One region of the Vagococcus sp. WN80Y genome, then DNA from elsewhere that is predicted to be linked to it. Evidence: predicted binding sites of a transcription regulator. Region 1 holds the regulator's gene; each other region holds the start of a gene.
The links. Region 1 encodes CtsR, which represses protease genes until heat stress. Its sites were predicted from a motif close to TTGGTCAAAAAAGGTCAAANA; they were not measured.
Positions count from the first base shown of each region.

Region 2: the regulator CtsR is predicted to act here: its motif matches at 1,742-1,762, upstream of AC5KOD_RS10275 (ATP-dependent Clp protease proteolytic subunit).
Region 3: the regulator CtsR is predicted to act here: its motif matches at 1,673-1,693, upstream of AC5KOD_RS02305 (ATP-dependent Clp protease ATP-binding subunit).

Region 1 covers NZ_JCAQHY010000153.1:9,707-14,163, reverse strand. Annotated here, with positions in the region: gene AC5KOD_RS11830 (ATP-dependent Clp protease ATP-binding subunit) at 1-1,973, opposite strand, end outside; gene AC5KOD_RS11825 (CtsR family transcriptional regulator) at 1,979-2,449, opposite strand; gene AC5KOD_RS11820 (hypothetical protein) at 3,288-3,638, opposite strand; gene AC5KOD_RS11815 (hypothetical protein) at 3,694-4,044, opposite strand; gene AC5KOD_RS11810 (hypothetical protein) at 4,205-4,457, opposite strand, start outside.
Region 2 covers NZ_JCAQHY010000147.1:37,313-41,769, reverse strand. Annotated here, with positions in the region: gene AC5KOD_RS10285 (glucosaminidase domain-containing protein) at 1-442, shown strand, start outside; gene AC5KOD_RS10280 (NAD(+) diphosphatase) at 545-1,027, shown strand; gene AC5KOD_RS10275 (ATP-dependent Clp protease proteolytic subunit) at 1,079-1,651, opposite strand; gene trpS (tryptophan--tRNA ligase) at 1,787-2,797, opposite strand; gene spxA (transcriptional regulator SpxA) at 3,233-3,631, shown strand; gene AC5KOD_RS10260 (adaptor protein MecA) at 3,771-4,457, shown strand, end outside.
Region 3 covers NZ_JCAQHY010000007.1:153,621-158,077, forward strand. Annotated here, with positions in the region: gene ptsP (phosphoenolpyruvate--protein phosphotransferase) at 1-762, opposite strand, end outside; gene AC5KOD_RS02295 (phosphocarrier protein HPr) at 762-1,028, opposite strand; gene ykzS (protein YkzS) at 1,209-1,397, opposite strand; gene AC5KOD_RS02305 (ATP-dependent Clp protease ATP-binding subunit) at 1,787-4,009, shown strand; gene AC5KOD_RS02310 (DUF1827 family protein) at 4,341-4,457, shown strand, end outside.

The DNA.
Region 1 (4,457 bases):
TCTACCTTACGTCCTTTAGAATCAGTTAAATGACCATCATCTAATACTTGCAATAAAATATTAAAAACATCTGGATGAGCTTTTTCAACTTCATCCAATAAAATAACTGAATAAGGCTTCTGACGAATCTTCTCTGTCAATTGGCCCCCTTCATCATACCCAACATATCCTGGAGGTGAACCAATCAAGCGGCTCGTGCTATATTTTTCCATAAACTCAGACATATCAACACGAACTAACGCATCTTCAGCCCCAAATACTGCCTCAGCTAAAGCCTTAGCCAATTCTGTTTTCCCTACTCCTGTAGGTCCTAAAAACATAAACGAGCCAATAGGACGATTAGGATCTTTCAGACCACTACGAGCACGTCTAATAGCTCTAGAGACAGCCTCAACCGCTTCATTTTGGCCTACAACACGTTTATGCAGTTCGCCTTCTAGCTTCAATAAACGATCGCTCTCTTTTTTCTCTAATTGTTGTAGAGGAATACTCGTCCACTGCGAAACCACACCCGCAATGTCTTCACCAGTCACCTGATGCGTATACACTTCGCCTTCAGCTAGCTGTTTTTCATCATATAAAGCAAGCTTTTGCTCTTGTTTTTTCTCTTTTTTTCGAATAGTCGATGCTTTTTCAAAATCTTGCTCATGGATTGCTGCTTCTTTTTCGGCTTTAATGACTGCCAATTTTTGTACTAAAATAGTTCGTGGAGACGCCTTATCAGAAAAACTCAACCGCACTTTAGCAGCCGACTCATCAATTAAATCAATCGCCTTATCTGGCAACTGACGAGAATTAATGTAGCGAATCGACAAATGAACAGCCTCATGAATCGCTTCATCGGTAATAGTCACTTTATGATGATCTTCATAACGCTTCTTTAAACCTGTCAATATTTCAATCGCTTCATCAGCCGTTGGCTCATCAACTAAAATACGAGCAAAACGACGTTCAAGTGCAGAATCTTTCTCAATATATTTTTGATACTCATCCAACGTTGTCGCACCAATTGTTTGAAGTTCGCCACGAGCGAGTGCTGGCTTCAAAATATTCGAAGCATCAATAGCCCCTTCCGCTCCACCAGCGCCGATTAGCGTATGCAATTCATCAATAAAGAGAATGATATTACCATCCTGATAAATCTCATCAATAACTTTTTTCATTCGATCTTCAAACTCACCACGGTATTTTGTTCCTGCGACCATCGATCCCATGTCAAGCATCATTAAACGTTTTTCAGTCATTTCTTCTGGTACTTCACCAGAGACAATTCGTTGAGCCAGTCCTTCGGCAATAGCCGTTTTACCTACGCCAGGCTCACCAACCAAAACAGGATTATTTTTAGTTCGTCGACTCAAAATTTGAATAAGTCGTTGAACTTCTTTTGTACGGCCAACGACAGGGTCCATTTTTCCAGCACGAGCTAGCGCAGTTAAATCACGAGCCAAAGAATCTAAGGTTGGAGTCCCTTCCTCTGTTCGAGGTTGGTTGGCCATTTTTTTCATTCCTTGCTTATTAGACTTAGTATCAACCACACCGATTTTCTTCAAAATAAGCTGACGCGTCTTAGGTAAATCTAAACCAAAATTACGTAAAATACGAGACGCTAAAATATCATCATCCCTTAGTATTCCAAGTAAGATATGTTCAGTCCCAACATTTGGCGCATCCAAACGCTTCGCTTCATCTCCAGCAAAAGATAAAATCTTTTTAGCACGAGGAGAATACGGTAAGTAACCACTCTCTTTATACCCTCTAGCAGAACCATAGCCTGTTAACTTCTCAATTTCTTCCTTAATATCCTCGGCCTTAACATCGGATTGACGCAAAATTTTCCCTGCAATCCCCCCCTCTTCAAGGACTAAGGCATAAAGCAGATGCTCTGAACCAATTGACTGGTGACGAAAATACTTAGCCTGCTCTTGAGCAATCACTAAGACCGCCTTGGCCTTTTCTGTAAATAATTCATCCATAATTATTACTCCTTTTCTTCGTAATGAAGTCGTTCTAAAAGCATCTTCATCATACGAGCTCGAGTTTTTTCTTCGTTATCCTTATCCATCTGTAGGACATCATTAGTAATAACCGACAGTAATAAATTACCTTCTCTCTTACTAATAATATCATAATTGTACAATTGTTGCAGAATAGCAATTCCATCATTTTGTGATAGAGAATCCCCCACCACATGAGCTAAATCGGCTAATATCTCTCCATGATGATTCAAATTAACCTTTTGAATTCTGATATAGCCACCGCCACCGCGCTTACTTTCAACACTATAGCCTTGAGCGACCGTAAAACGGGTATTAATTACATAGTTAATCTGAGAGGGAACACAACTGAATTGAGTAGCCATTTCAGCTCGACGAATTTCAATTTTTTCCTGTTCTCTCAGAATCTCTTTCAAATACTCTTCGATTAGATCAGAAATATTTTGATTCTCCATTATATTGTTACACCTCAACTCTATTTTATTGACTAACTTTGACCTTCATTATACTAAATTTGGCAGTAAAGGGAAAGAAGTTTGGTTCTAAATACCATAATTGCCACAACAAAAAAAATTTAAAGTTGATTGCTCAAATAAAATGAAAAAAGCCTCCTTTTCTTGTCTGATTAAAGTACCAACAAAAACCCAAAGAATAGATCCCTATCTATAGTTACTTTACCTCAAATTCAATTCCCAGTTTCGTTGCACATTCGATGTAAGGACTTTGTCCTCTGACACAAATATCGTACTTCGAGAGTCCAATAAGAGCCTTCATTTCACGTACTCTGGTTAGAAAAAAATTAGCCAATTGACCAATAAGAAATAGCGTAATCCGTTATATAGTTGAATCGTTTCCAAAGATAGAGTTGATATAACATTATTTGGACAGTCGTCCCACCTCCTCACAATCGCGCTACAAACTTTTATCTATTAGATTTCAGCCATATTAGGTGAATCAAAGAAACTGGGACATAAAGTCATTTTGCTCCGTGCACTACGTAAACTTAGATACCTTATCTCTAAGCAATAAATTGCCGAGCCCCCAACTCTTAATGCTTTAGTCGTTATTCTTAGTGCTTTAGCACTTAAAAATAAGGGACATCGAAGAGCCTTAACTCTTGCAACTTTAGTTGCTTAGAAGTTTAAGTCAACGAAGTAAAACGTAGTTGAGCAGGCTTTTGGAGCGCGTTTGTCACATAACATACGTGAAAACAAAGAGGGCGAGACTTTTGTCTCACCCTCCAACTAAATTTCTATTAATCCCTCTAAATCGAACTTTTAACTAATAAAGAATCTATCTTAGTCTGCAACCACAAAATCTGTAAATATGATCAAATTCACCTGTTGCTGATCCTTTATCATCAAATACTTCTTCTGAACGGATATAATTAGCACAGCTATCATAATATCTTGAGCCATTATAAGCAACTGTTATTTTAGCGTATTTTGTTAATGTCGACTCTGATGTACGCACTCTTACCTCACCTTTTAAAATACTCGTTTGCTTTTTAACACTGATCATTTCAACATTTGGACCATCATAAACTGCTTTTCTTGATGTCGCCTCTACTTCTGTTGAAGCCGTATTTAGAAAGAAGACTGCTCCCAAAACTACTGCTAATACTGCCATCATTGCTTTTTTCATTATATTCATCCTTTCAATTTTACCAACTTAGATTGACTCTCTTCTAACTACGTCTCTATCTTAGTCTGCAGCCACAAAATCTATAAATATGATCAAATTCGCCTGTTGCTGATCCTTTATCATCAAATACTTCTTCTGAACGGATATAATTAGCACAGCTATCATAATATCTTGAGCCATTATAAGCAACCGTTATTTTAGCGTATTTTGTTGATGTCGGCTCTGATGTACGTACTCTTACCTCACCTTTTAAAATACTCGTTTGCTTTTTAACACTGATCATTTCAACATTTGGACCATCATAAACTGCTTTTCTTGATGTCGCTTCTACTTCTGTTGAAGCCGTATTTAAAAAGAAGACTGCTCCTAAAACTACTGCTAATACTGCCATCATTGCCTTTTTCATTGTATTCATCCTTTCAATTTTACCAACTTAGATTGACTCTCTTCTAACTACGTGACTATCTTAGTCTGAAACCACAAAATCATAAATATGATCAAACATTATTTCAACATTTAGACCATCATAAGCTGCGTCTCTACTTCTGTTAATATTGCGTGCACCACTATAGCGCATCAGTCAACGTCCACATTAATTGACCTTCATAAGTATCTTTTGTGTTACCTGGTTTTTGTTTCAAGTACAGTCCTTCTGTGTCCTTATTCCATGTAATTGAAGCCATCCCTAATTTTTCTGTCTGACGAACTTGGATTGTTTGTTGACTATCGGTAATGGCAATATCTTTATTCAGCTTGTCTTTAAAGCGAATCTCACCTTTAAATGGATCACCTTTTGTATTAACAAAAACCTTTTCTTGG
Region 2 (4,457 bases), on a different contig from region 1:
GTTAATCAAAACCTATAAGTTAACACGTTATGATAAGTTTGATAAAGAGATGGAAACCTTGCTAGCTTCTATTACAATGGGGCCAAAAGAAGAGAAACTAGTTGCCGAGGCAACTCAGTTCTTAGGCTTACCTTATGTGTGGGGTGGGACAACCCCTCAGGGCTTTGATTGTTCTGGTCTAGTACAGTACGTCTATAAAAAAGCTGCAAATGTTGATTTACCACGGGTAACATGGCAACAAGAAACATTAGGTAAAGAAGTTAAATTAGATGAGTTAAAAACAGGAGACCTATTGTTCTTCGGAACAAGAGGAGCAACTCATCATGTGGCGATGTATATTGGTGATGGGCGATTTATTCATGCCCCAGAAACTGGCGATGTGGTGAAAATTACGGCCATTGCTGATTTTAAACCTGACTTCGCTAAACGACTTTTAGATTAATTAATAAAACTTGTGGGGAATGCTACTATTCTTCACAAGTTTTTTGTTTGTCAAATGAAATCAGGTATAATGAGTTAAGGATGGTGAAGGAGGAGTGGTAACGTGAATCTGTATTGTGATAGCTGTGGCACCAAATTAGTAGAGAAATTAGATGAGGAAGGTCTAACTCCTTATTGTATAAACTGTCAGATATTCAAGTATCCAACTTTTTCAGTGGCGATGAGTACAATGATTCTTAATGCTGAAAAAGATCGGCTATTATTGATCAAACAAGGTGGCCGAGAGGGGTATATTTTAACAGCTGGCTATGTGTCACTGGGGGAATCGGTTGAAGAGGCAGTGGTCCGAGAGGTTCAGGAAGAACTTTCTTTGCGCGTGGTTGATTCCCGTTTTTTACGCAGCCGTTACTATGAGCCGTCAAATACGCTGATGATGAATTTTGTTTCAGTGGTTGAGTCTGAGGCGTATATTCTTAAAGAAGATGAAGTGGATGCAGCTAATTGGTTTACTTTTGGTGAAGCGAAGCAAGCGATTAGACCTCATTCATTGGCAGAGCAGTTTTTATTAGCTTTTTTAGCAGAGTGAAAAAGGACATGTGGCAAGTTAACTTTGCCGACATGTCCTTTTGCTTTTTGTCTATTTGACGTCTTTTGTGTTCTCTACAATTTTTGTAACAATGCCATAATCAACCGCTTCGTCAACACTTAGCCAGAAATTACGATCGGTATCAGCAGCGACTTTTTCGTATGAGTTGCCAGTTGCTTCTGCGATTAAGCGATTGACACGTTCACGCATCCGAACAATTTCTTTGGCTTCGATTTGAATTTCAGTACTTTGACCTTGAACTCCACCAGCTGGTTGATGAATCATATAACGAGTATTTGGTAAGCTGTAGCGATTTTTAGCTTGGGCGGCTAAGTAAATAGTAATACCTGCGCTAGCCACCCAACCAGTTCCGATTACTTTTACTTCTGGTTTTACAAATTTAATCATATCATGAATCGTATCCCCAGCTTCAACATGACCACCTTGGCTGTTGATGAAGATAGTGATTGGCTCGTCACCTAAGGATTCTAATAATAACAATTGACTTGTTACTTCTTTAGCTAAATCCTGGTCTATGCCACCATAAATTAAAATGGTGCGATTTTCAATCATTTTTTTTGTTAACAAACTGTTTACATCCGTTGCTTTTGTTTCTTCTGTCATGATTAGAGCCTCCAATAGATTAATTTTTATTAGCAAACTTGCTAGTGTTGTCTAGAAATATCTTAGCACAAAGAAAAAGAATAAACAAAAGATTTGACCTTCTTTGACTAATATTTTGTTTATCCTTTAAACTAGCTATCTACGTACTTTTCTGCCTAAGCCGACACCATTGCGCATTTTTTGCAAGGTTTTATTGGCAACTCGTCGAGCTTTTTCAGCGCCTTCGTCTAGGATTTGATTGAGCTCACCAGAGACTAAGAGCTCCTTCTGACGGTTTTGAATAGGTTCTAGGGTAGCAACTATGGCTTCACCTAAGTCGGCTTTAAACTCGCCATAACCAGCATTTTCGTATTGTTCAACTAATGCAGAAATTGTTTTACCCGAAACGGCAGCATAAATTGTTAATAAGTTTGAAATGCCGGGTTTCTCTTCGACATTATATTCGATTTTTCCGCTGGAGTCAGTGACTGCAGAACGAATTTTTTTACGAATCGTATTAGGCTCATCAAGCATCGAAATATAACCTTTTGCATTTGTATCTGATTTGCTCATTTTTTTAGTGGGCTCTTGTAAGCTCATAATGCGAGCGCCTTGTTCAGGAATTTTTACTTCAGGCAGAACTAGGATAGGTTGTTTATCTGTACCATAACGTCTGTTAAAACGCTCAACAAAATCACGTGTTAATTCCAAATGTTGTTTTTGATCATCGCCTACAGGAACTAGGTTAGCATTATACAAGACGATATCTGCTATCATTAATGGTGGATAAGTCAAAAGGGCTGCGCTAACTCCTGTACGACCATTTTTTAGTGACTTATCTTTAAATTGGGTCATCCGTTCTAATTCGCCAATCGTGGTATTGCATTGGACAATCCAAGCGGCTTCAGCATGGGCGGATACCTCAGATTGAATAAAGATGGTTGATTTTTGTGGATCCACTCCGACTGCTAAGTAGAGAGCAGCTAGACCAAGGGTTTGTTCTCTAAGCTTTAAACGATCCTGGGGAACTGTAATCGCATGTTCATCAACGATGCAGTAATAGCAGTTATAATCTTCTTGAAGTGCAACAAACTGTTGCATGGCACCGATGTAGTTGCCAATAGTGGGGATCCCACTTGGTTGAATACCAGAAAAAATTGTGTCCATATGTGTCATCTTCCTAACTTTTTTTATTAGCGGGTAACAGGTTACTCTTAGCTGAAATAGTGACTAACTAAGTCAATTAAGTGTTATCATTTAATATTATACTGGAAAGTAAAGGAAAAAGACAGTTCAATTAAGTGGCTGATAAATGTCTAATCAATAAAAACTAATACAGAAAAAAAACTGTACCAGTGTTTAAAAAAGGTACGAATTACATTTGTGAACTTTTCATGAATATTGTATAATAATTGCAAGAAGTTATCGAGAAATACATACACGACAGGGATTCTGGTGGTTTTTTTTTTTGAGAATTAGTTAATTTGGTGTAGTAATTAGTTTCATAATGAGGTATAATATAACTTGTAAGAGTTACAGTTGAGGTTGCTGTAATAAATTATGGATGCAGATGTAGAGTGCATGAAAAAAGGAGTGAATCATATGCTAACACTATATACTTCTCCAAGTTGTACGTCTTGTCGAAAAGCAAGAGCGTGGTTATTGGAACATGAAATTCCTTTTAGAGAACGTAATATCTTTTCAGAACCGCTGGATATTATGGAGCTGAAAGAAATTTTACGAATGACAGAGGATGGAACAGAAGAAATTATTTCGACACGTTCTAAAGTATTTCAAAAGTTGGATATGGATCTTGATGAATTGCCGCTACCAGAATTATTAAAACTAGTGCAAGAGAACCCAGGTTTGCTACGACGTCCAATTATGATTGATGAAAAACGACTTCAAGTAGGATTTAATGAAGATGAAATTCGTCGTTTCTTGCCACGGGAAGTCCGTGCTTTAGAGTTACGCCACGCCCAATTAATGGCTGGTTTATAGAATGAGTCGATACCTCGTCTGTTTGGCGAGGTATTTTTAAGATTTTTTTCTTTACTTTTGTAGGTTTTAGGCTACAATGTGTCTATAGAGAATAATTACTAACTGAATTAGTATAGTAAAGAAGAGAGGTGTAGCCAATATGGAAATGGAGCGCATTAATGAGAATACTATTCGAGTATTAATTGAGAACGAAGATTTAGAGGAACGTGGGATTACCTTCTTGGATCTGTTAGGCAATCACAAACAAATCGAGAATTTCTTTTACAGTATTTTAGAAGAAGTAGATATTGATGAGCAATTCCAAGAAACAGACGCAGTCACGTTTCAGGTGCTACCGAATCGAAATGGTTTAGAGTTATTTATTAGTAAGAATATGATGATGGGGGACGATGGTGATATTCCTGAGCTATCAGATGTCATGAATCAAGATGCTTTCGGTGAGTTTGTTAAAAAGCAAATGTCAGATGGTACCCCTTTAGAAGAAATGCGCAGTCCTAGTAACCTCGATAAATATATTGACAACCTAGATTCTCCAATCATTGAATCTGTTGTCAAATTAGAGTCATTTGAAGATTTGATTCAGTTAGCTAAGATGGTTAAATTTGAAAATGTTATCACGCATCTATATCGATTAGAAGATGAGCCAGAAGCTTATTTCTTACATGTGATTTTCTTCTTAGAGGATACAACAGAAACTCAGGTTAACGATGATATGGCAGTTATTTTAGAGTTTTCAAGTCTGACTAAAATAACACCAGAGGTATTGGAAGAATACGGTCAATTAATCATGGAGCGTAGCGCGTTAGAGCAAACAAAGTATTATTTT
Region 3 (4,457 bases), on a different contig from region 1:
TTCAACTTTTTGAGCAGCAAACTCGTCACCTTTTGCTTCTACCGCTTGTTTTTGTTCGTCAGTCGGGTGAATGAATACTTCGCCATCAATACCATTGACAGCTAAAATATCGCCTTCAGCTACTTTAGTCGTTACTTCCATAGTTCCAACAATTGCTGGAATTTCAAGAGAGCGCGCCATAATAGCTGAGTGAGACGTACGTCCCCCAATATCCGTCACAAACGCTTTAACAAAACGACGATCTAATTGTGCTGTATCACTTGGCGTTAAGTCATGAGCGACTACTACTACCTCTTCATCAATCATTGATGGATTTGGCAATTTAACTCCTAATAAGTGACTTAAAACACGCTTAGTTACGTCTTTAATGTCTGCAGCACGTTCTTGCATGTAAGGATTATCTTCCATGCCTTCAAACATACCAATGAACATATCAGTAACTTCTTTTAAACCAGATTCAGCATTCGTTTTGTTGTCACGAATACTTGTTTCAATACTGCCGATCATTTCTGGATCAGATAAGACCATCAAATGAGCATCAAAAACTTGCGCTTCTTCCTCACCTAATGTTTCAGCTGCCTTATTACGAATGGCTTGTAATTCTTCTGTTGATTTAGCTAACGCGCCTTCAAGACGAGCCAGTTCACCTTCAGAATCTTCTACTGTTTTTTTAGAAAATGACAAATCAGGCTGCATTAACAAATAAGCTTTTGCAATAGCAACACCATCACTTGCCGCAATCCCTTTTAACATTTCCGCCATTATTCAGACAAGCCTTCTTTAGTCATTGTTTCAACAATTGCTGCTAAAGCTTCAGTTTCGTCAGCACCTTCAATTGAAATAGTGACGTCAGCACCTTGGCCTACACCAAGAGACATAACACCCATAATTGATTTTAAGTTAACTGATTTGCCTTTATACTCCAAGTTAATATCAGAGTTAAATTTGCTAGCAGTTTGAACTAGTAAAGTTGCAGGACGTGCATGAATCCCTGTATCAGCTACAATGTGAAAATCTTTTTTTTCCATAAGAATCGTTCTCCTTTGAGTATGTTTTTGTTTAATCGAGGGTTTTACTTAAAGCCTTTCATGGACTAAATTTAAGGTTTTAATTATTTACCCTTTCAATTGTAAAGATTACCATTTTTTTGGCACAGTTACAACATTTTTATATCTTTTGACGAAGTTTCACCTAATATTTTCAATTTTTTACATTTCTTTCAGAAATCTATAAACAATTCGACCATTTAAACCGGCCTCGCCTACAATCTCTTTCCGCTGAGGATGAGCCAGCCATGCCTCACGAAAAACTAAAAAATCTTCTTGCTCTACCACAAGGTCTTGAAGCTCCCCTGACACTAATTTTTTTAGCTGTTCTTCATAAGGATTAACAATCATTTTTCCACCTCACCTTCCATAATATCAGATTAATACTAACTGCTTTTCTTTTTGAAACATATTAGTCTGATCCCTTCTATTTTTAATTGTCTGCCTTACTCCTAATTATCTAGTAACTGAGAAATAAAGAATAATTGAAAGGATGTCTCTATTTTAGCACATTTTCGATAGCTAGCTCATCTAAACCCCTTACCTTTAAATAAGAAATAAACAGCTCTGATAAATGGGCAATCACATTTCTTGATTGTCTCAAAAAAAATGTTATAATTAATTCAAAGGTCAAAATAGGTCAACCCCGTTTTAACCAATAGGCTAATGATTAATCCTTGTTTGATTAGGATTGGTCAAACCGATTTAGCTAGACAACTAATAAAAGGATGTGAGCATGAATGCTATGTCAAAAATGTCAAAAAAATGAAGCCTCCATTCACCTCTATGCAAATGTCGGAGGCGAAAGAAAACAATTAGATTATTGCCAAAGTTGTTACCAAGAATTAAAAGCCCAACAACAAGGTCAACATAAAATGGCAGCAAACCAAGATCCTTATGGTTTTAGTTCAATTGATGATTGGTTCCGCGCCCTCTCTCAACAAATGGGAAATCAGCAAGGACAACCAAATCAACTGAATCCACAACAAGGTGGGGGAGGCTTGCCTCCTCGTGGCCCTCAAAACGGTGGGAAACGAACTCTCTTGGATGAATACGGATTAAACTTAACAGAACAAGCTAGAGCAGGGAAAATCGATCCTGTTATTGGTCGTGACCAAGAAATAACTCGTGTGATTGAAATTCTTAACCGAAGAACTAAAAATAACCCTGTCTTAATTGGGGAACCTGGAGTTGGTAAAACAGCTGTTGCCGAAGGTTTGGCGCTAATGATCGCAAGTGGTGATATTCCGCAAAAGCTTGCAGATAAAGAAGTGATCCAGTTGGATGTCGTGTCATTAGTTCAAGGAACAGGGATTCGTGGTCAGTTTGAAGAGCGGATGCAACAATTAATGACTGAGGTTCAAAATGATAAACGAATTATCCTCTTTATTGATGAAGTTCACGAGTTAGTTGGTGCTGGGAGCGCTGGGGATGGCAACATGGATGCAGGAAATATCTTGAAACCAGCTTTAGCTCGAGGCGAGTTGCAAATGGTAGGAGCTACAACCCTCAATGAATATCGAATCATTGAAAAAGACGCTGCTTTAGAACGACGTTTACAGCCTGTTCAAGTTAACGAACCAACACAGGAAGAAACCATAAAGATTCTTCAAGGGATTCAAAAACGCTACGAAGACTATCATCATGTTAAATATACTGATGAGGCGATTAATAGTGCAGTTACACTTTCTAGTCGCTACATCCAAGACCGATTTTTACCTGATAAAGCAATCGATCTATTAGATGAAACAGGGTCAAAAAAGAATTTAACTATTCAAACTATGGACCCAAAAGTTATTGAAGAGCGCCTAGTAGAGGCAGAAAAGCAAAAACAACTTGCCTCTGTTGAAGAAGATTATGAAAAAGCTGCTTACTATCGTGATCAAGTGGCCAAATTAACCGCCTTAAAAGACAAACAAGTCAGTGATGAGGATATGCCAATTGTCACCGAAAAAGACATGGAAAAAGTCGTTGAAATGCAAACAGGTATCCCAGTTGGTGATTTGAAAGAAAAAGAACAAACTCAATTGAAAAACTTAGCAACTGATTTAAGACATCACGTCATTGGTCAAGATGAGGCTGTCGATAAAGTAGCCAAAGCTATTCGTCGTAACCGTGTTGGTCTAAATAAAAAGAGTCGACCAATTGGTTCCTTCCTATTCGTAGGGCCGACTGGTGTTGGGAAAACAGAATTGGCGAAACAATTAGCGCTTGAAATGTTTGGCTCTGATGAAACAATGATCCGTTTTGATATGAGTGAATTTATGGAAAAACATAGTGTAGCGAAACTAATTGGAGCTCCTCCTGGCTATGTTGGCTATGATGAAGCTGGTCAATTAACCGAACAAGTTCGTCGTAATCCTTACAGTTTAATCTTATTAGATGAAGTTGAAAAAGCCCATCCAGATGTTTTACATATGTTCTTACAAATTCTTGATGACGGACGTTTAACTGATTCTCAAGGACGAACTGTTAGCTTTAAGGACACCTTAATCATCATGACCAGTAATGCTGGAACAAGTAACGTAGAAGCAAATGTTGGCTTTGGCGCAAGTCGAGAAAGTAAATCACGAGCGATATTGGACCGTTTAGATCAATACTTTAAGCCAGAGTTCTTAAACCGATTTGACGGAATTATCGAATTCCAACCATTGACTAAGGAAAGTCTCTTAACAATCGTTGATTTAATGTTGGCTGATGTCAACAGAATGCTAGCTGATCAACACCTTCACATCAATGTAACTCCTGCTGTGAAAGAAAAGTTAGTCGATTTAGGTTACGATCCAACAATGGGGGCTCGCCCACTTCGCCGAGTAATTCAAGAGCAACTAGAAGATAATATTGCAGAGTTTTACTTAGATCATCCAACCATTAAACAACTACAAGCGGTTATTGATGAGGATGACCAAATTGCCGTTCTACAAGAAGAAGCGATAGTTATAACAGAAGATATTCCTAACTAATTATCGCTAAAGAGAAACATAGAGACTTAGCCCATCACTTTTTCATTTGCTAAGTCTCTATTTTTCTTTTATTTAAGCCCACCATTCATGAATGGCTAAAAAAAGCTAGAACTATCCTATCCAATCACTGATCTAAATAGAAAAAACGAAACGTTTTCAACGATTTCAGTTACTTAGTATAAAAAGCACATTTTTTGCATAAAAATCAAGCAGATATCTTTGAGTTATTGAGGCAAAAGCGTTATACTATGCTTAAGACAATCTTATAAAGAATCAGAAAGCTTAACCTTAAGTATTCCGATTTGTAAAATGAATGTGTGAGGTGAGAGAAATGAAACTGATTGACGTCACTAATAGTTATCCTGATTTAGTCAACAAACAATTAGAAAGCACTGATGCGAACTTTATTAAAGTGTTTACGCTTGGGAAAACTTCCGTTATCTATACT